4 regions of the Streptomyces asiaticus genome follow, and region 2 is predicted to be linked to each of the others. Evidence: riboswitches for the same ligand, from Rfam matches in the RefSeq annotation. Region 2 holds a riboswitch; each other region holds the start of a gene.

Region 1 (4,370 bases), on a different contig from region 2:
GGCTTCCAGGCCGTTCCACGTCTTGGACTGCCACATGGCGAACCACTCGCCACCGATGGCGATGAACCCGGCGCCGAACAGCAGCATGAGCATCACCAGCCCCACGGTGCTGGCCTGGCGGGCGCGGCGGACGCTGCCTCCGCGCAGTCCCGCGCCCCACATGGCCGTCGCGGCGATGAGGACGAGGGCGGCGACGCTCTCCCAGACGATGATGGCTACGTAGGCGGTGTCCTGGAGCGCGGTGGACTTGATGGCCCGCCACATCAGGTCGTCGTCCTTGAACGTGGTGTCCATCGCCAGGACATGGCGGACGAATTGCTGATTGGTGTCGAAGTCGGTGATGTTACCGAAGGCGACAAGCGCGATGTACAGCGCGATCGTCCCGGTGAGCAGCCCCGAGACGGCGGAGTAGGTGCGAGGGGAACGTATTCTGCCGGTTCGCTCGCTCACGATGACTCTGTCTCCCCGTTGTATTCCGTTGATCGGACATTCCATTGATCGGACCGAGCGGTAGCGTACAACTGTTTGGCTCAGTGGGCCCGGTGGTGGGGAGACGCAGGTCACATGCGTCCATGTCACAGGGGGTGGGGCCATCTCGTCTCAGGGGTGTAGCCACTGACAACCACGGAGGAGCACACCATGGACGCGCGACTGAACTACTCCGCCAGCCCGACCGCGGGCAAGGTCCTCAAGCCCGTCATGGCGGCGGGCAAGGCGGTCAAGGACTCGCCGCTGCCGCCCGCCACCCAGGAGCTGGTGGCGCTGCGCGTGAGCCAGATCAACGGCTGCGCCGTCTGCCTCGACATGCACACCAAGGAAGCCGCCGCGGCCGGTGAGACCGCGGTGCGGCTGCACCTGGTGGCGGCATGGCGGGAGGCCACGGTCTTCACCGACGCCGAGCGCGCCGCGCTGGAGCTGGCGGAGGCGGGGACCCGGATCGCGGACGCGGCCGGTGGCGTCAGTGACGAGGTATGGGCGAACGCCGCCAAGCACTACGACGAGGAGCAGCTCACCGCCCTGGTGATCCTGGTCTCGTTCATGAACATGGCGAATCGGCTGAACGCCATCACCCAGCAGCCGGCGGGCAACTACCAGGTCGGGCAGTTCCACTGACCGGTATCGGCAACGGAGGAATCGGCGTGAGCGAGGTCGAGGAGTTCGAGGAGCTGCGGCCACTGCTGTTCTCGATCGCCTACCGGATCCTGGGCAGTGTGAGCGAGGCCGAGGACGCGGTGCAGGAAACGTGGCTGCGCTTCGACGGCTCGGCCACCCGGCCCACGTCGACCAAGGCGTATCTGTCGGCCACGGTGACACGCGTCTCGATCGATGTGCTGCGCTCCGCGCGGGTGCGACGGGAGGAGTACGTGGGCCCGTGGTTCCCCGAGCCGCTGCTCAGCGATCCGTATCAGGATCCGGCCCGGGCGGTGGAGCTGGCCGACTCGGTCTCGATGGCGGCGCTGCTGCTCCTGGAGCGGCTCAGCCCGCTGGAGCGGGCGGTGTTCGTGCTGCGGGAGGTGTTCGCCTTCGGGTTCGACGAGATCGCCACGGCGGTGGAGCGGTCGGAGGCCGCATGCCGGCAGCTGCTGGTACGGGCGCGGCGCCACATGCGGGACGGACGGCCGCGGTTCGCGGCGGACCGGCGGGAGCGGCAGGAGCTGGCCACGCGGTTCTTCGACGCGCTGAAGGACGGCGATGTGGGCGGGCTGCGGAAGCTGCTGGCCGCCGATGTGCGGCTGGTCGGGGACGGCGGCGGCAAGGCCCCGCAGCTGGCCAGGGCCGTCACGGGCGCGGAGAACGTGGCGCGGCTGCTGGGCGGTGTCTTCCCCTGGCTGCTGCGGATCGATGTGTCGTTGGAGCCGCGCGAGGTCAACGGCCAGCCCGGCGCGATCCTCCGCGACCGGGACGGCAAGGTGCTCCACACCCTGGTCCTCGATGTGCTCGACGGGCAGATCCAGACCATTCGCACGGTGGTCAACCCCGACAAGCTCGGCCACCTCGGGCCGGTCGGGGACGCCTGGGCCGTGGACCGCGAGGTGAAGCAGGCACGTCGGCGGCCGAACTGACCGTGGGACGTGGCCGTTCCGCGCTCTTGGTAGTCTCGTCGGAGCCAGTCGTGCCACATCCGAGGCCAGGGAATCCGGTGTGAATCCGGAGCTGACGCGCAGCGGTGAGGGGGACGGGCGGGGCAGGTGACACCACTGGGAGGAGTCCGTGACGGCCGCGGGGCCGTCGCGAACGAGCACCGGGAAGGGGCCCCGTCCGGACGAGCCCGAGTCCGAAGACCTGCTGGCACCTCCGCGCCCGGTGCGCGGAGGACGACCAAAGGCCAGGCTCCGCGTACGAGCCCCGACCACCGAGGCTGCCCGTGCTCCGCTCCGCCCGCCGTACCGCGGCGTTCCTGCTCGCCCCCGCCCTGCTGCTCACCGCGTGCGGTGGCTCGGGCCATGACGGCGCGGACTCCGGGAAGCGCGCCGGTTCGGGCTATCCGCGCACGATCGACAACTGTGGCCACAAGGTCACGTTGAAATCCGCCCCGAAGCGGGCCCTGTCGCTCAACCAGGGCAGCACGGAGATCCTGCTCTCGCTCGGCCTCGCCGACCGCGTGGCGGCCACCGCCACCTGGACCGACCCGGTGATGAAGGGCCTGGAGAAGGCCAACGCCACGGTGGAGCGCCTGGCGGACAACGCGCCGTCCTTCGAGAAGTCCCTGGACGCCGAACCCGACTTCGTCACCGCCTCGTTCGTCTCCACCCTCGGCAAGGGCGGCGTGGCCACCCGCGAGCAGTTCGAGAAGCTGGGCGTGCCCACATATGTCTCGCCCTCCGACTGCGCGGCGGGCAGGGACACCGACAGCGGTGGTGACGGCTCCCGCGGCAAGCCCCTCACCCTTGATGTCGTCTACGGCGAGATACGCGATCTGGCCCACGCGTTCGGTGTCGACGAGCGCGGAGAGAGGCTCGTCGCGCGGCTGAAGGAGCGCGTGCACAAGGCCACGGAGGGACTGGACGCCTCCGGTGTCTCCCTCATGTACTGGTTCGCCAACTCCCAGTCGCCCTACCTCGCCGGCTGCTGTGGCGCGCCGGGTGCCATCACCCGGGCCGTCGGGGCGGAGAACGCCTTCTCCGACACCCACGACGAGTGGCCGCAGATCAACTGGGAGACCGTGGCCGACCGCGACCCGGACGTCATCGTCCTCGGCGATCTCACACGCAGGCAGCAGACCGCGGAGACCGCCGGGGCCAAGATGCGTTTCCTCGAGACCAACGCCGCCACCCGCAACCTCACCGCGGTGAAGAGGAAGCGGTACATCCTGTTGAGCGGGCAGGCCATGAACCCGTCCATCCGTACGGTCGAAGGGGTGGAACAGGTCGCCGCCGGGCTGCGCGACTTCGGGCTCGCCAAGTGAGTGCCGGCCACCTGAGCACTCGCCTCCTGCCGCTGCTCGCGGGAGGGCTGGCCGCGCTGCTCGCGTCGGTCGCCTTCGCCGTGACCATCGGCCCGGCCGACATCTCCACGGCCGACGTATGGGCGGCGGTCACCGCCCATCTCGGCCTGGGGGAGAGCACCTTGCCGCCGCTCCGGGACGGCATCGTGTGGAACCTGCGCATGCCGCGCACGCTGCTGGCCGCGGTGTGCGGGGCGGGTCTTGCCCTCTGCGGGGCCGTGATGCAGTCCCTGCTGCGCAATCCGCTGGCCGATCCCTTCGTGCTCGGGGTGTCCTCGGGCGCCTCCACGGGCGCCGTCGCCGTGGTCGTGCTCGGCGTGGGTGGCGGGGCCGTGTCCCTGTCGGCGGGCGCGTTCACCGGTGCGCTGCTGTCGTTCGGCCTGGTCCTGGTGCTCAGCCACAGCCTTGGTGGCAGCACCGACCGCGTGGTGCTGTCCGGAGTGGCCGCCATGCAGCTGTTCTCCGCGCTGACCTCGTTCATCGTCCTCACCTCGGCGGACGCCGACACCACCCGGGCCGTGCTGTTCTGGCTCCTCGGCTCGCTCACCGGCGCCGGATGGGGCGATGTGCTGCTGTGCACCGCCGTCCTGGCCGCCGTGCTCGTGGTGTGTCTCGGCCACGCACGCACCCTGGACGCGTTCGCCTTCGGGGAGGAGGCCGCTGCGGCGCTCGGTGTCCGGGTGGCCCGCACCCGTCTCGTCCTGCTGTGCGCGACCGCGCTGCTCACCGCGACCCTGGTCAGCTCCGCCGGCGCCATCGGCTTCGTCGGCCTGGTCCTCCCGCACGCCACCCGCGCCCTCACCGGCTCCGGCCACGCCCGTCTGCTGCCGGTGACCGCACTGGCCGGGGCCATCTTCCTGGTGTGGGTGGACACCGCCGCCCGTACCGTCATCGACCCCCAGGAGGTCCCGGTGGGCGTGGTGAC
Region 2 (4,370 bases):
ACGGCAGGCGAGGCAGGTGACGTTCTCCGGGCGCGGCGAGGTCATCGCGTACGGGGCCCGCAGCCCGCATCCGGTATCGACGAGGCTCGGCACGTCACCGACCAGGCCGAACGTGGCTGCCATCATCTCGCGGACGGCGGCCACGCCACGGACGACCTTCGACTCGACATGGATGTGCGGATCGTCCCCGCCCAACGTGTCCTCCCTCGCCACGGAGTGCGGGACGAGTCTCCCACGGGCCCGTTCCCGCCGACGGGGTTCAGGTCGCCGTCGCGGACGCCGCCGCGCGGCCCGCCGTGCGGCCCGAGAAGAGGCAGCCGCCGAGGAAGGTGCCCTCCAGGGAGCGGTAGCCGTGTACTCCTCCCCCGCCGAAGCCCGCCACCTCGCCCGCCGCGTACAGGCCGCTGATCGGCCGGCCGGAGGCGTCCAGGACGCGGCCGGAGAGATCGGTCTGGAGGCCGCCGAGGGTCTTGCGGGTGAGGATGTTGAGGCGCACGGCGATCAGCGGCCCGGCGGCCGAGTCCAGGATCCGGTGCGCGGAGGCGGTGCGGCTGAGGGCGTCCCCGGGGTAGGCGAGCGCGTTGCGGATGCCCATGACCTGGACGTCCTTGGTGTACGGATTCTCGATCTCGCGGTCGCGGGCCTCGATCTGCCGCTTGAGGTCCGCCAGGTCGATCAGGTTGTCACCGGTCAACTTGTTCATGCCCGCGACCAGTTGGGGCAGGGAGGTGGCGACCACGAAGTCCTCGCCCTTGTCCCGGAACCGCTGGATCGGCTCGGGGGTCTGCCAGATGCGGGAGAGGAGTTGCAGGATGTCCTTGTTGGTCAGGTCCGGGTTCTGCTCCGAGCCCGAGAGCGCGAACTCCTTGGCCATGATCTTCTGGGTGGTGATGAACCACGAGTAGTCATGACCGGTGGCGGTGATCGATCCGAGGGTGTGCAGGGTGTCGTAGCCCGGGATGTCGGGGCTGGAGAAGCGCCTGCCCTCCGCGTCGAACCACATCGACGACGGGCCCGGCAGGATACGGATGCCATGGCCCGGCCAGATCGGGGCGTAGTTCCTGAGGCCCTCGGTGTAGTGCCACATCCGGTCGGGGTTGACGATCCGTCCGCCCGCCTTCTCGGTGATCGCCAGCATGCGGCCGTCCACATACGCGGGGACGCCGGTGACCATGAACTTCGGCGGTGAGCCGAGCCGGTCGGGCCAGTTCCGGCGTACGAGGTCGTGGTTGGCGCCGATACCGCCGGAGGTGACGATCACCACCGGGGCGCTGAGCTCGAAGTCGCCCACCACGGTGCGCGAGGTCTGCTTGCCGCGGGCGGCGTCGCTCGGTTCCAGGATCGAGCCCCTCACCCCGGTGACGGCGCCATCGGTGACGATCAGCTCGTCCACCCGGTGCCGGAACGTGAACGTCACCCGGCCGTCCTTCGCGGCGGCCCGCACCTTCTTCTCGAACGGCTCGACCACGGCCGGACCGGTGCCCCAGGTGACGTGGAAACGCGGCACCGAGTTGCCGTGGCCGTCCGCGAGACCGCCGCCGCGTTCGGCCCAGCCGACGATCGGGAACCATTGCACACCGAGCCCGTGCAGCCAGGACCGCTTCTCCCCGGAGGCGAAATCCACGTACGCCTCGGCCCACTTGTGGGCCCAGTAGTCCTGGCCGCCGGGGTCGCTGACACCGCGGTCGAAGCCGGCCGTGCCGAGCCAGTCCTGCCAGGCCAGTTCGGGGGAGTCCTTGATCCCCATCAGCCGCTGCTCCTCGGAGTCCACGAAGAACAGGCCGCCGAAGGACCAGAACGCCTGGCCGCCGAGGTTGCTCTCGGGCTCCTGGTCGAGGAGGAGCACCTTGCGTCCCGCGGCCGTCAGCTCCGCCGTGGCCACCAGCCCGGCGAGCCCGTGGCCGACCACGATGGCGTCCGCGTCCGAGGACGGGCCGGAGGCGGCGAAGGCCGGAACCGCCGTCTGGGCGAGCGCGGCGCCGGCGAGCACACCACCCGCCGCCGTCAGGGCGCGACGGCGGCTGATCCCGCCGATCCCGGCGGGCGACGCGGAATTCTCTGTGGAGTTCTCCATGAGCTGCCTTCCGGAAGGGGGTTCGGAGGGTGCGGGAGATACGGAGGGGGGTGCCGCGACGGAATCGTGTTACCGGCCGGCAAGGTGTTACCGACGGTAGCCCACAGGGTGAGAGGCCGCCAGAGTTCTGCTCGTACGAGCAACTCCCTTGCCCCCAGGCGACTTCGGGTGCTCAGCTACCGCCCGGTGACGGCTCGGCCGAGGCACTCCCCCGCGGCGAGAACGCGTACAGATCGAGGATGTCGGGCAGCGGTGCCACCCCGGGGCCACCCGCCCGGACCCAGGCCACGATGTCCTCCGTCGCGTCCGGGTCGTTGACCAGGCCGAGCCACACCGGCCTGCCCCCGGCGGCCCGTCCGGCGGCCGACGGCTGTACCACGATCACATTGGCCTGGTCGCAGACGTCCAGACACTCGGAGACGCGTACGGGCGCCTCCTCACCGAGCCGCGTGATCTGCGCGGCATGGTCGACGCCGGTCACCTTGGGACTGCCGCAGCAGCAGTCCCGGCACACGGTCACCCGGCACGGCAGCGGGTCGGTCGGCCTCACGGGCACGCCGCATCACCCCTCCTCCGGGGAAGTCCGCCCCGGTGTCGATCGAGGAGGCGACCGCGTGAGTCTCCTGGCTCTCGGGTCGATGCTCGTCCCGGCCTTCCCACCCGCATACGTGGGCAGTGGCCTGTTCGGGATCCGCTCGCCGATCACAGTGGCGGTACCGCGTCGGATTCACACCGGCTTCCTCGTTCCGCCGTCGCCCTTGTCGCCCGGCATCATCGCATCCCGGACAGCGCCACACCACGCGGCCCCAGCCCCGGCGGGGCGACGGGCGGCCCGGCGTCAGTTCCGGCGGACCGGCGCCCCCGCCAGGATCTCACCCAGGCCCTGGCGGGTGGCCGCCAGCACCACGCGGTCCTGGGGCCGCAGGGCATAGCCGGGGTGCAGGTCCCACACCAGGGCGGGCGCCTGCTGGACGACACCGTCGTAAGGGGGCGCAGCCCCGAGGTCGCGTTGCCGGTCCGCGGGCTCGGCCGCGTCCAGCGCGATGACCCGCCAGGCGCCCGGTACGAACGCCTCGGCGACGGTACGCCCCTCCAGTCGCGGATGCCCGGCGACATGCAGGGCGGCGAAGAGCAGCACCCTGCGCTCGACCGGTATGGCACCGAGGACCTGACGTCCCATCATGGCCCCGGCGAACGCCGGAGCCGCCAGGCTGGAGACGCTGCGGCTGCGGGTGAGGGCCCGCGGATGGGCCGCACGCAGCGTGCGGTAGACGGCGTTGGCGAAGCGGTCGTCATACAGGCGCAGAGCCACCCGCAGCCGGGGCTTGACCGAGCGGGCGTACAGCGTCGCCTCCAGGTTGGTGGTGTCGACGCTGGTCAGTGCGAGCAGGGCGTGGGCCCGCTGGATTTTGGCGGCCTCCAGGACGCCTTCCTGGGTGACATCGCCGAGGACCGTCGGCACCCCGAGCCTGCGGGCCAGCGGGATGCCGCGCGCCCCGGGGTCCTCCTCCACGCACACCACGGGGATGTCCATCTCCCGGAGCCTGGCCAGGACCCGGGTGCCGACCTTGCCGAGTCCGAGCAGCACGACATGGCCGGACAGGCCGCGTGGAGGGCGGCGCAGCGCGGACGCGGTGCGGAAGGTGCCCAGCGCTTCCAGCGCGGCGGCCACCAGAACGGGCAGCAGGAGCAGTCCGGTCAGCCCGGACAGCAGTTGGAGGACCTTGCGTCCGGTCGGCTCGTCGAGCGCCGGATCGTCGATCGCCAGCACGTCCAGCACCGTGAGGTAGGCCGCGTGGAGCAGTCCGGCTCCGGTGAGCTGCCAGGAGGTGATGGTGAGGACGAGCACGGCGATGGCCATTCCGGCGACGGACCAGCGCAGCCGGCGGGAGAAGAGTGAGGCGAGCGGCAGTCTGCGACTGCCGAGCCGCTGTGGCGGCAGCGGCGCGCCGAGGGCGGAGACGGCCTCGAGCACCACCGTGTCGCGTCCGGTGGCGGCGGCGACCTCCTCGTCTCCGGGCAGCAGCCTGGGCCCTTCGTCCCCGCTGCTGTCGGAGCCCTCGCTGCCGCCCGGGTCGCTGGTGGTGGACGAGAGCAGGGCGAGGGTGCACAGCCCCGGGCGGGCGACCTCGTCCGTGCCGGGCGGGGTGCGCTCGGCCGCGCGCAGCAGCAGCCCGTCGGCCTGGAGCACTTTGCTGGTGCCCGCCACGGCGGTGGCCGCGAGTGCGGGGGCCGCGGTGTCGGCGTCCGACAGTACGGTGGTGGTGGCGTCCAGCTCCGCCGGGTCCATGCCGGG
Region 3 (4,370 bases), on a different contig from region 2:
ATGTCGGTCAGCACCGCCTGATGGGTCCCCGCCCGCCCGGGAAACGGCAGCTCCAGCAGTTTCCGCACCGTGCTGTGGCCGCCGTCGCACGCCACCAGATAGCGCGCCCGCACCTCCAGGCCGTCCGCCGTCACGACCACGCCGTCCTCGTCCGACTCGACCTTCGTGACGGCGGCGCCCCGCAGAACCCGGGCGCCCGCGGCGGTCACCCGCTCCTCGAGCACCTCCTCGATCTTCCACTGAGGGATGCCGATCACGCTGTTGTGCCTGGTCCGCCACGGGGTGCAGTCCAAGGGCACGGGCAGCAGCGCGAAGTTCCCGCCCACCGGGGCACGCTGGATGGCCCGCCGCAGCATGGGCTCCAACAGCCCGCGCGACTCCAGCAGTTCGGCCGTACGGGGCTGGATCGCGCCGCCCTTCACCTGCTCGATGCGCTGGTCCAGCTTCTCCAGCACCAGGGTCTCGACCCCGGCCAGCGCCAGCTCGTACGCCAGCATCAGCCCGGTCGGGCCGGCGCCCGCGATGACGACGTCGGCCGCGCTCGCCGTCTTCTCCGTCTTCGCCGTCTTCTCCGTGGACACGGTCACTCCTCCTCGATTTCTCGCCTCGGGCTATATGTATACCAGGTGCAGAAATCTCCTGAGGGCAAGTGCTCTGCTACGGTGGTCGTCGTGGACGGCAAGCCAGGGCTACGGGAGCGGAAGAAGCAGCGGACCCACGCGGCGATCTCCGAGGCGGCGATCACGCTCTTCCTCGAACACGGCTTCAACCAGGTCTCGGTGGCCCAGGTGGCCGAGGCGGCCGAGGTGTCCAAGCGCACGCTCTTCGCCTACTTCCCGGCGAAGGAAGACCTCGTGGTGCACCGCCTCGCCGACCACGAGGCCGAAAGCGCCCGCGTCGTACGGGCCCGCCCACCCCGCACCGCCCCGCTGACCGCACTGCGCGAGCACTTCCTCAAGGGCCTGCGCGAACGGGACCCGATCACCGGGCTCAACGACCATCCCCAGATCCTCAAGCTCACCCGGATGATCCTCGACACACCCTCGCTGGTGGCCCGGATGGAGCGGTTCAAGGCCGGTGCCGAACGCGAGCTCGCGCGGGCGCTGCGGGAGACGGCGGAGACCCCGGAGCTCACCGCGCGGCTGGCCGCCGTCCAAATCGTCGCCGTCCAGTGGTCACTGGCACAGGACAACACCCGACGCGTGACGTACGGGGAACCGGCCGACGAGCGCTACACGGGTGCGGTGGCCGACGCGGAGCACGCGTTCGCGCTGCTGGAGAACGGACTGCGGCACCTGCCCCCGCGGAAGTGACTCCAGGCGCGGCAGGGTGACCGGCCAGAGCGCGACGTCTGGACCGGACGTGCCCGCCCAACGCGAGAGGGCCCCCGGAAACCGCTCCGCGGGCCCTCGTGCGTCTCGGTGTGGTCAGTTCGGGGCGGCCGCCATCGCCCGGCTCTCCTCGGCCTTCGCGGGCTTGGGGTTCAGCAGCCGCTCGGCGAGTTCGCCGAAGAGGAGGCCGAAGCCACCCCACAGGATCACCTGCATGGCGAGGGCGGACAGCCGGAACCGCCACAGGACGGTGGCCGGGAAGTCCGCCGGGACCTCGTTGACGACGGGCAGGAAGGCGAACGCCGGCCCGATGACGACGGCGAAGGCGGCCACCGCGGCGACGGTGGCGTACCAGGTGCCCAGCCTCGGGGCGAGCCGCTTGCCCAGGATGGTGGCCGCGATCGCGAGGAGCACGCTGAGCACCATCATCAGGAAGTACAGCGTCGTCCGCTTGCCGATGGTGTCGCCGTTGCCGACGGCGGGCGGGTTGGCCGGGTACTTCAGGAACGGCACGACGTAGACCGCGAGCAGCGCGCAGCCGGACAGCAGCAGCGCGGTGGCCCGCGGGCCGAAGCGGCCGACGCGGCCGAGGGCGACGCAGTAGGCGAGGGCGGCGATACCGCCGAACGCGATCCCGTAGATCAGCACACCGGTGGCCAGACCGGCGGTGGACTGAAGACTGCGGGAGACGATCTCGACCTCGTGCTCATGCGCGGGGGCGTGGGCCTCCTCGAAGCCGATCGCGCGGTCGACGTTCGGCTCACCGAGGAAATAGGCGGCGATCAGGGCGAGCACACCGGCACCAAGACCGGCGAGCATGCCCCGCACCAACAGGTTTCTCACTGTTGCGGAGTTCATGGGGGTGCGGCGTCCCTCGCCTCCTCAGTGGCAGGGGAAGCCGAGCAGATGGCGGGCGTCATGCACCCACTCATGGACACCCGAGCCGGAGACGACCGCGGTCGCGCCCTGCTCGGCGCCGACGAAGTACAGCAGGATCAGCATCAGGATGCCGAAGAAGACGGCCCAGGGAGCTATCGCCTTCAGCGGCAGCGTGGCGGGCAGTTCGGGGGTGGTGGCTGTCGGCTGCGCGACATGCTGCGCCATGGCAGTGGCCTCCTACGGGAGTTCGCGTCCCATCTCGGTGGTGCACAGGACGATGGCTGCGGGTCTGACTCACGGACGTCCCCTTCGGATACGTCCCGTTCACAGTGGCGCGACCGTGCCGGATTTCCACCGGCTTCCGTCAGACCATCGTCGATATCGCACCGACGGTACCGCGTGTCGGATGCCTGGCCAAGACCGGCCACCTGGTGAGACGCCGACGGGACGCGCACAACCTCACTCGTCGCGGCCGTAATGGGGGCTGTTGGGCGGCAGGAAGTGACCGCGCAGACGGGCCAGCAGTTCGGAGGTCTCCAGCGCGCGCTCGCCCAACTGGGAGGCCACGGCCAGGGCCAGGGCGTCGACGACGGCCAGTGAGCCGAGGGTCTCGCGGGTGGCGCCGGAGGCGGAGAGGGTGGCCAGGAGGGTGACGGCCACGCGGTCGCCGAGCGCCGGGCCGAGGGCGTCAGTGATCAGGACGACGGGGGCGCCCACCTCCTCGGCGTGGTCGATGATGACCTCGATCTCCTTGAAGAGCCGGGCCGGGGCGAAGATCACCACGACGTCGTCCGCCGAGAGCGGCACCAGCGCGTCCGGCAGTCTGAAACCCATGTCCGCCGTGTGACGGGCCTTGAGCCCCAGCCGGTTGAGCCTCAGCGCGAGGTACTCGGCGATGATGCCGGACGGGCCGGCGCCGAAGATCATGACCTCCTCGGCGGGCAGCAGCCGCTCCACGGCCGCGGCGAAGGCGTCGGCGCGCAGGCTGCGCCGGGTCTCGTGGATGCGGCCCCGGCCGGGGCGGTCGAGCGACCCCGGTGGCCGGGCGGCGCCCGCTGCGCCGTGCTGCTGAGCTTCGACGTGGACGGCCCGGCGCTGCTGGCCAACCTCGGCCACGCCCCCGACATCTGGCGCTCCCCGCGGCTGTTCTCGCTCGGCGCGTACGGCCCGCACCGGGGCACCCCCCGGATCCTGGACCTGCTGGCGGACTTCCGGATCCCCGCCACCTTCTTCGTCCCCGGCTGGACCGCCGAGAGCTGGCCCGACCTGCTGCGGACCATCGCGGACCGCGGCCATGAGCTGGGCCACCACGGCTATCTGCACGAGCTGTACTACTCCAGGACCATCGCCGAGCAGCGCGCGCTGATCGAGCGCAGCCAGGAGATCTTCCAACGGGTGGCCGGCACCACGGCCATGGGATTCCGCACGCCCTCCGGTGACTTCGGCGCCGACAGCCCCCAGCTGCTGTGCGATCTCGGCTTCTCCTACTCCAGCTCCATGCGCGGCGACGACCGCCCGTACCGCTGGCGGATCGACGGACGCGACACCGACCTCATCGAGATCCCCGCGCAGGGGGAGCTGGACGACTTCCCCCAGTTCGCCTACAACGACATCCCGGCGGAGCCGCGCAGCCAGGACCGGATGGCCGGCACCGAGCTCACCCTCGACAACTGGCGGCGGGAGTTCGACGGCTACTACCGCTACGGGCTCTGCTACGTCGTGATGATGCACCCGGAAGTCATGGGCAAGCCGAGCCGGGTGCCGCTGCTGCGCCGGCTCATCGAGCACATCCGCTCCCATGACGATGTGTGGTTCGCCACCGGGAACCAGATCGCCCAGTGGTGGCGGACGTACCACTGAGACGCCAGGGACGGGGCGGAAGGAGAGCCCGGTGAAGAGCGAGCACGCGCGGCCCCGGCTGGAGGGGAACCCGCCCTGGCCGGACGGCGCCCGGTGCGCGGTCGTGGTGACGGTGAACCTCGACGCGGAGCCGTTCTGGCTGCGGCTGGACGAGTCCTGCCATGAGCGGCCCAAGACCCTGTCCATGGGCGAGTACGGTCCGAAGCGCGGCGCGCCCCGGATGCTCGACGCCCTCGATGCGGCCGGTGTCCGCGCCAGCTGGATGATCCCGGCGACGGTGGCCGAGCGCTACCCGGAGAC
Region 4 (4,370 bases), on a different contig from region 2:
GACGGGTGTGTTCGTCTTCACCTTCAGCCAGAGTTCCGCCATGGCGGGCGTACGGGCGATCTCCGGGAATCTCGGGCTGGTGCGGGCCCTGCACTTCCCTCGCGCCTCACTCCCCATCTCGTTCGCGCTCCAGCAGCTCCAGCAGCTGCTGTTCTCGATGATCGTGCTGGCCGTCGTGTTGGTGGGCTTCGGCCACTTCCCGGCACTGGCCTGGCTGCTGATTGTCCCCACCCTGGCCCTGCAATTCGTCTTCAACACCGGCCTGTCGCTGATCGTGGCGCGGCTCGGGGCCAAAACACCGGACCTCGCGCAGCTGCTGCCCTTCATTCTGCGCACCTGGATGTATGCCTCGGGCGTGATGTTTCCGCTGGCCCGCACCCTCGAACACGCGGGAGCGAGCGGCTGGATCAGCGACGCCATGCTGGCGAATCCGGCGGCCGTTTACATGGACCTGATGCGGTACGCCCTGATCAACGATTACCCCTCGTCGAACCTGCCGCCGCATGTGTGGGCGCTGGCCCTGGGCTGGGCGGTGCTCTTCGGTGTCGGGGGATTCGTGTACTTCTGGAAGGCAGAGGAGCAGTACGGCCGTGGCTGAGCAGACCCTCGACAAAGGTGCCCAGGCGGAGCGGGCCGACCAGGCCGCTCGGGCGGCTTCCGCGCCGGCGCGGGTGCCCACCGTCATCGCCGACGACGTCCATATCGTCTACCGGGTCAACGGCGGCCCCAAGGGGAAGGGCAGTGCCACCGCCGCCCTCAGCCGCCTGCTGGGCCGCAAGAATGCGCCGGGCATGCGTGAGGTGCACGCGGTGCGCGGGGTCACCTTCGTGGCGTACAAGGGTGAGTCGATCGGTCTGATCGGGTCCAATGGGTCGGGGAAGTCGACCCTGCTGAAGGCGGTGGCGGGGCTGCTGCCCACCGAGCGCGGCAAGGTCTACACCCATGGTCAGCCGTCGCTGCTGGGGGTGAACGCGGCGCTGATGAACGACCTGACCGGTGAGCGGAATGTGATCCTGGGCGGTCTGGCGATGGGGATGTCGCGTGAGCAGGTCCGGGAGCGTTACCAGGGCATCGTGGACTTCTCGGGTATCAATGAGAAGGGTGATTTCATCACCCTGCCGATGCGTACGTACTCCTCGGGTATGGCGGCCCGGCTGCGGTTCTCCATCGCCGCGGCCAAGGACCACGATGTGCTGATGATCGACGAGGCGCTGGCCACGGGTGACAGGAAGTTCCAGAAGCGTTCCGAGGCCCGGATCCGGGAGCTCCGTCAGGAGGCCGGCACGGTCTTCCTCGTCAGCCACAACAACAAGTCCATCCGGGACACCTGTGACCGGGTGCTGTGGCTGGAGAAGGGCGAGCTGCTGATGGACGGCCCGACCGACGAGGTCATCAAGGCGTACGAGAAGGAGACCGGCAAGTAGGCCCCGCCTGGGCGCCGCCCGACCAGGACGCTGGCTCGCCGGGCCGGAACGCACTAGCACATTCATGCGAAACTCCGCAGCTCCGACACAAGATATGGGGGCACGTGCGTCGGCCAACACAAGATGTATGCTCGTCCTCGCTGTCGCCGCAGGGGAATCCGGTGGGAATCCGGAACTGTCCCGCAACGGTGTACGTGTGCGCTCAATTCGGCGTGCCCGTAAGTCCGAGCGCCTGCCGACAGCCCTGTGAACACGTCCCCCGGCCTCGAGGGTTGGGCCGATGGACGCTGCGTGGTGTGTCTGGCGTACGAGGAGTGCGGCACCGGCATGCCCGTACGCGACCGTCGCACCACCCTTCGCGGCCTCAGGCCCGTCCGGAGTTGTGATCCGGACAGGCCCTGACCGAGCGAAGGAGAGCACCTCAGTGACCATCGCGCCCGCCGATCCGGTTTCAGCGCAGGCGGCTTCTCAGGCAGCGGACGACGCGCCCGGGACCGCCCTGCTACGGACTCTGACCGGACTCACCGCCGACCTGCCCGCCACCGACCCCGGCAAGGTCGCGGCCGCCGCCCTGCGCGGCCGTCATCCCGGCTCGGACGAGGCGGAGTTGCGCGGGCTCGCGACCGAGGCGGCGGCCGGACTGATCGCCGAGGAGCCGGAGTACTCACGGCTCGCGGCGCGGCTGCTGGCGCTGACCATCACGGAGGAGGCGGCCGGGCAGGGCGCGGTCTCCTTCTCCACCTCCGTCCGGGTGGGCCACCGCGAGGGCCTGCTCGCCGACTCCACCGCGGAGTTCGCCGCCGCCCACGCCGAGCGGCTGGACGCGCTGGTGGAGCGGGCGCTGGCCGACGGCGCCGACAACCGCTTCGGCTACTTCGGGCTGCGCACCCTCTACAGCCGCTATCTGCTGCGCCACCCGATCACCCGTCAGGTGATCGAGACCCCGCAGCACTTCCTGCTGCGCGTGGCCTGCGGGCTCGCCGAGAACCTCTCGGAGCGGGCGCTGGACGATGTGGCCGAGCTCTACCGGCTGACCAGCACGCTGTCGTATCTGCCCAGCTCCCCCACGCTGTTCAACTCCGGCACCCGGCATCCGCAGATGTCGTCCTGCTATCTGCTGGACTCCCCGCTGGACGAGCTGGACTCTATCTACAACCGCTACCACCAGGTGGCGCGGCTGTCGAAGCACGCGGGCGGCATCGGCCTGTCCTACTCCCGCATCCGGGCCCGCGGTTCGCTGATCCGGGGCACCAACGGGCACTCCAACGGCATCGTGCCGTTCCTGCGCACGCTCGACGCCTCGGTTGCCGCCGTCAACCAGGGCGGCCGGCGCAAGGGCGCGGCCTGTGTCTACCTGGAGACCTGGCACGCGGACCTCGAGGAGTTCCTGGAGCTGCGGGACAACACGGGCGAGGACGCCCGCCGCACCCACAACCTCAACATCGCCCACTGGATCCCGGACGAGTTCATGCGGCGGGTCGAGGCGGATGCCGACTGGTCGCTGTTCTCCCCGGCCGACGCGCCCGATCTGGTGGACCTGTGGGGCGAGGAGTTCGACGCCGCGTACCGCAGGGCCGAGGCCGAGGGCAAGGCCGTCAAGCAGGTCCCGGCGCGCCAGCTGTACGCCCGGATGATGCGCACCCTCGCGCAGACCGGCAACGGCTGGATGACGTTCAAGGACGCCGCCAACCGCACCGCCAACCAGACCGCCGAGCCCGGCAGGGTCGTCCACTCCTCCAACCTCTGCACCGAGATCCTGGAGGTCACGAACGACGGCGAGACCGCCGTGTGCAATCTCGGATCGGTCAACCTCGCCGCGCACCTGGGCGAGGACGGGCAGCTGGACTGGGAGCGCCTGGACGCCACCGTCCACACCGCCGTGACCTTCCTCGACCGCGTGGTGGACATCAACTTCTACCCCACGGAGGAGGCCGGGGCCTCCAACTCCCGCTGGCGCCCGGTGGGTCTGGGCCTCATGGGGCTCCAGGACGTCTTCTTCCGGCTGCGGCTGCCGTTCGACTCGTCCGAGGCCACGGCGCTCTCCACGCGGATCTCCGAGCGCATCATGCTCGCCGCGTACGAGGCGTCCTGCGAGCTCGCCGAGCGCCACGGCCCGCACCCCGCCTGGGCCGAGACCCGCACCGCGCGCGGTGTGCTGCACCCGGACCACTACACGGACGCGGTGGCCACCTGGCCGGAGCGCTGGCAGGCGCTGCGCGCGCGGATGGCGAAGTCCGGGATGCGGAACTCGCTGCTGCTGGCGATCGCGCCGACCGCGACCATCGCCTCCATCGCGGGCGTCTACGAGTGCATCGAGCCGCAGGTCTCCAACCTCTTCAAGCGCGAAACGCTCAGCGGGGAGTTCCTCCAGGTCAACTCCTATCTGGTGGACGACCTCAAGAAGCTGGGCGTCTGGGACGCCCAGACCCGTGAGGCGCTGCGCGAGTCCAATGGCTCGGTCCAGGACTTCTCCTGGGTGCCCGCGGACATACGGGAGCTGTACCGCACCGCGTGGGAGATCCCGCAGCGCGCCCTGATCGACATGGCGGCGGCCCGCACGCCGTACCTGGACCAGAGCCAGTCGCTGAACCTGTTCATGGCCTCACCGACCATCGGCAAGCTCAGCTCGATGTACGCCTACGCCTGGAAGCGCGGCATCAAGACCACGTACTACCTGCGCTCGCGTCCGGCCACCCGGATCGCCCAGAGCGCCCGGGGCGGCGCCGCGGCCGCCACCCCCACCCCCACCGTCCCCGTACAGCAGGCCCCGGCCGAGGCCGACGCGATCGCCTGCTCCCTGGAAAACCCCGAGTCCTGCGAGGCCTGCCAGTAATGCCCACCGCATCCGAGATGACCACCGTGAACACCGCGCCGGGCCACGTCAAGAACCTGCTGGATCCCGGGTTCGAGCTGACCCTGCGGCCGATGCGGTACCCGCAGTTCTAC

What was found. A riboswitch is a leader RNA that binds a small molecule or an ion and turns the genes downstream of it on or off. The one in region 2 is predicted to bind cobalamin.
Region 1: another riboswitch for cobalamin. It lies ahead of KHP12_RS42830 (ABC transporter substrate-binding protein); the one in region 2 lies ahead of KHP12_RS01360 ((2Fe-2S) ferredoxin domain-containing protein).
Region 3: another riboswitch for cobalamin. It lies ahead of KHP12_RS42615 (CbtB domain-containing protein); the one in region 2 lies ahead of KHP12_RS01360 ((2Fe-2S) ferredoxin domain-containing protein).
Region 4: another riboswitch for cobalamin. It lies ahead of KHP12_RS33155 (ribonucleoside-diphosphate reductase subunit alpha); the one in region 2 lies ahead of KHP12_RS01360 ((2Fe-2S) ferredoxin domain-containing protein).

Annotation. Positions count from the first base shown of each region.
Region 1 covers NZ_JAGSHX010000006.1:8,155,434-8,159,803, forward strand. Annotated here, with positions in the region: gene KHP12_RS42815 (DUF2165 domain-containing protein) at 1-450, opposite strand, end outside; gene KHP12_RS42820 (carboxymuconolactone decarboxylase family protein) at 640-1,113, shown strand; gene KHP12_RS42825 (RNA polymerase sigma-70 factor) at 1,140-2,063, shown strand; cobalamin riboswitch at 2,092-2,305, shown strand; gene KHP12_RS42830 (ABC transporter substrate-binding protein) at 2,366-3,406, shown strand; gene KHP12_RS42835 (FecCD family ABC transporter permease) at 3,418-4,370, shown strand, end outside.
Region 2 covers NZ_JAGSHX010000001.1:419,048-423,417, reverse strand. Annotated here, with positions in the region: gene KHP12_RS01370 (hypothetical protein) at 1-213, opposite strand, end outside; gene KHP12_RS01365 (FAD-binding dehydrogenase) at 260-2,074, opposite strand; gene KHP12_RS01360 ((2Fe-2S) ferredoxin domain-containing protein) at 2,247-2,630, opposite strand; cobalamin riboswitch at 2,671-2,863, opposite strand; gene KHP12_RS01355 (NAD-binding protein) at 2,913-4,370, opposite strand, start outside.
Region 3 covers NZ_JAGSHX010000006.1:8,114,106-8,118,475, reverse strand. Annotated here, with positions in the region: gene KHP12_RS42630 (FAD-dependent monooxygenase) at 1-581, opposite strand, end outside; gene KHP12_RS42625 (TetR/AcrR family transcriptional regulator) at 663-1,313, shown strand; gene KHP12_RS42620 (CbtA family protein) at 1,428-2,189, opposite strand; gene KHP12_RS42615 (CbtB domain-containing protein) at 2,214-2,435, opposite strand; cobalamin riboswitch at 2,473-2,599, opposite strand; gene KHP12_RS42610 (MurR/RpiR family transcriptional regulator) at 2,670-3,326, opposite strand; gene KHP12_RS42605 (polysaccharide deacetylase family protein) at 3,291-4,070, shown strand; partial or broken gene KHP12_RS53625 (polysaccharide deacetylase family protein) at 4,009-4,370, shown strand, end outside.
Region 4 covers NZ_JAGSHX010000006.1:5,991,637-5,996,006, reverse strand. Annotated here, with positions in the region: gene KHP12_RS33165 (ABC transporter permease) at 1-598, shown strand, start outside; gene KHP12_RS33160 (ABC transporter ATP-binding protein) at 591-1,424, shown strand; adenosylcobalamin (AdoCbl) riboswitch at 1,550-1,714, shown strand; gene KHP12_RS33155 (ribonucleoside-diphosphate reductase subunit alpha) at 1,849-4,257, shown strand; gene KHP12_RS33150 (ribonucleotide-diphosphate reductase subunit beta) at 4,275-4,370, shown strand, end outside.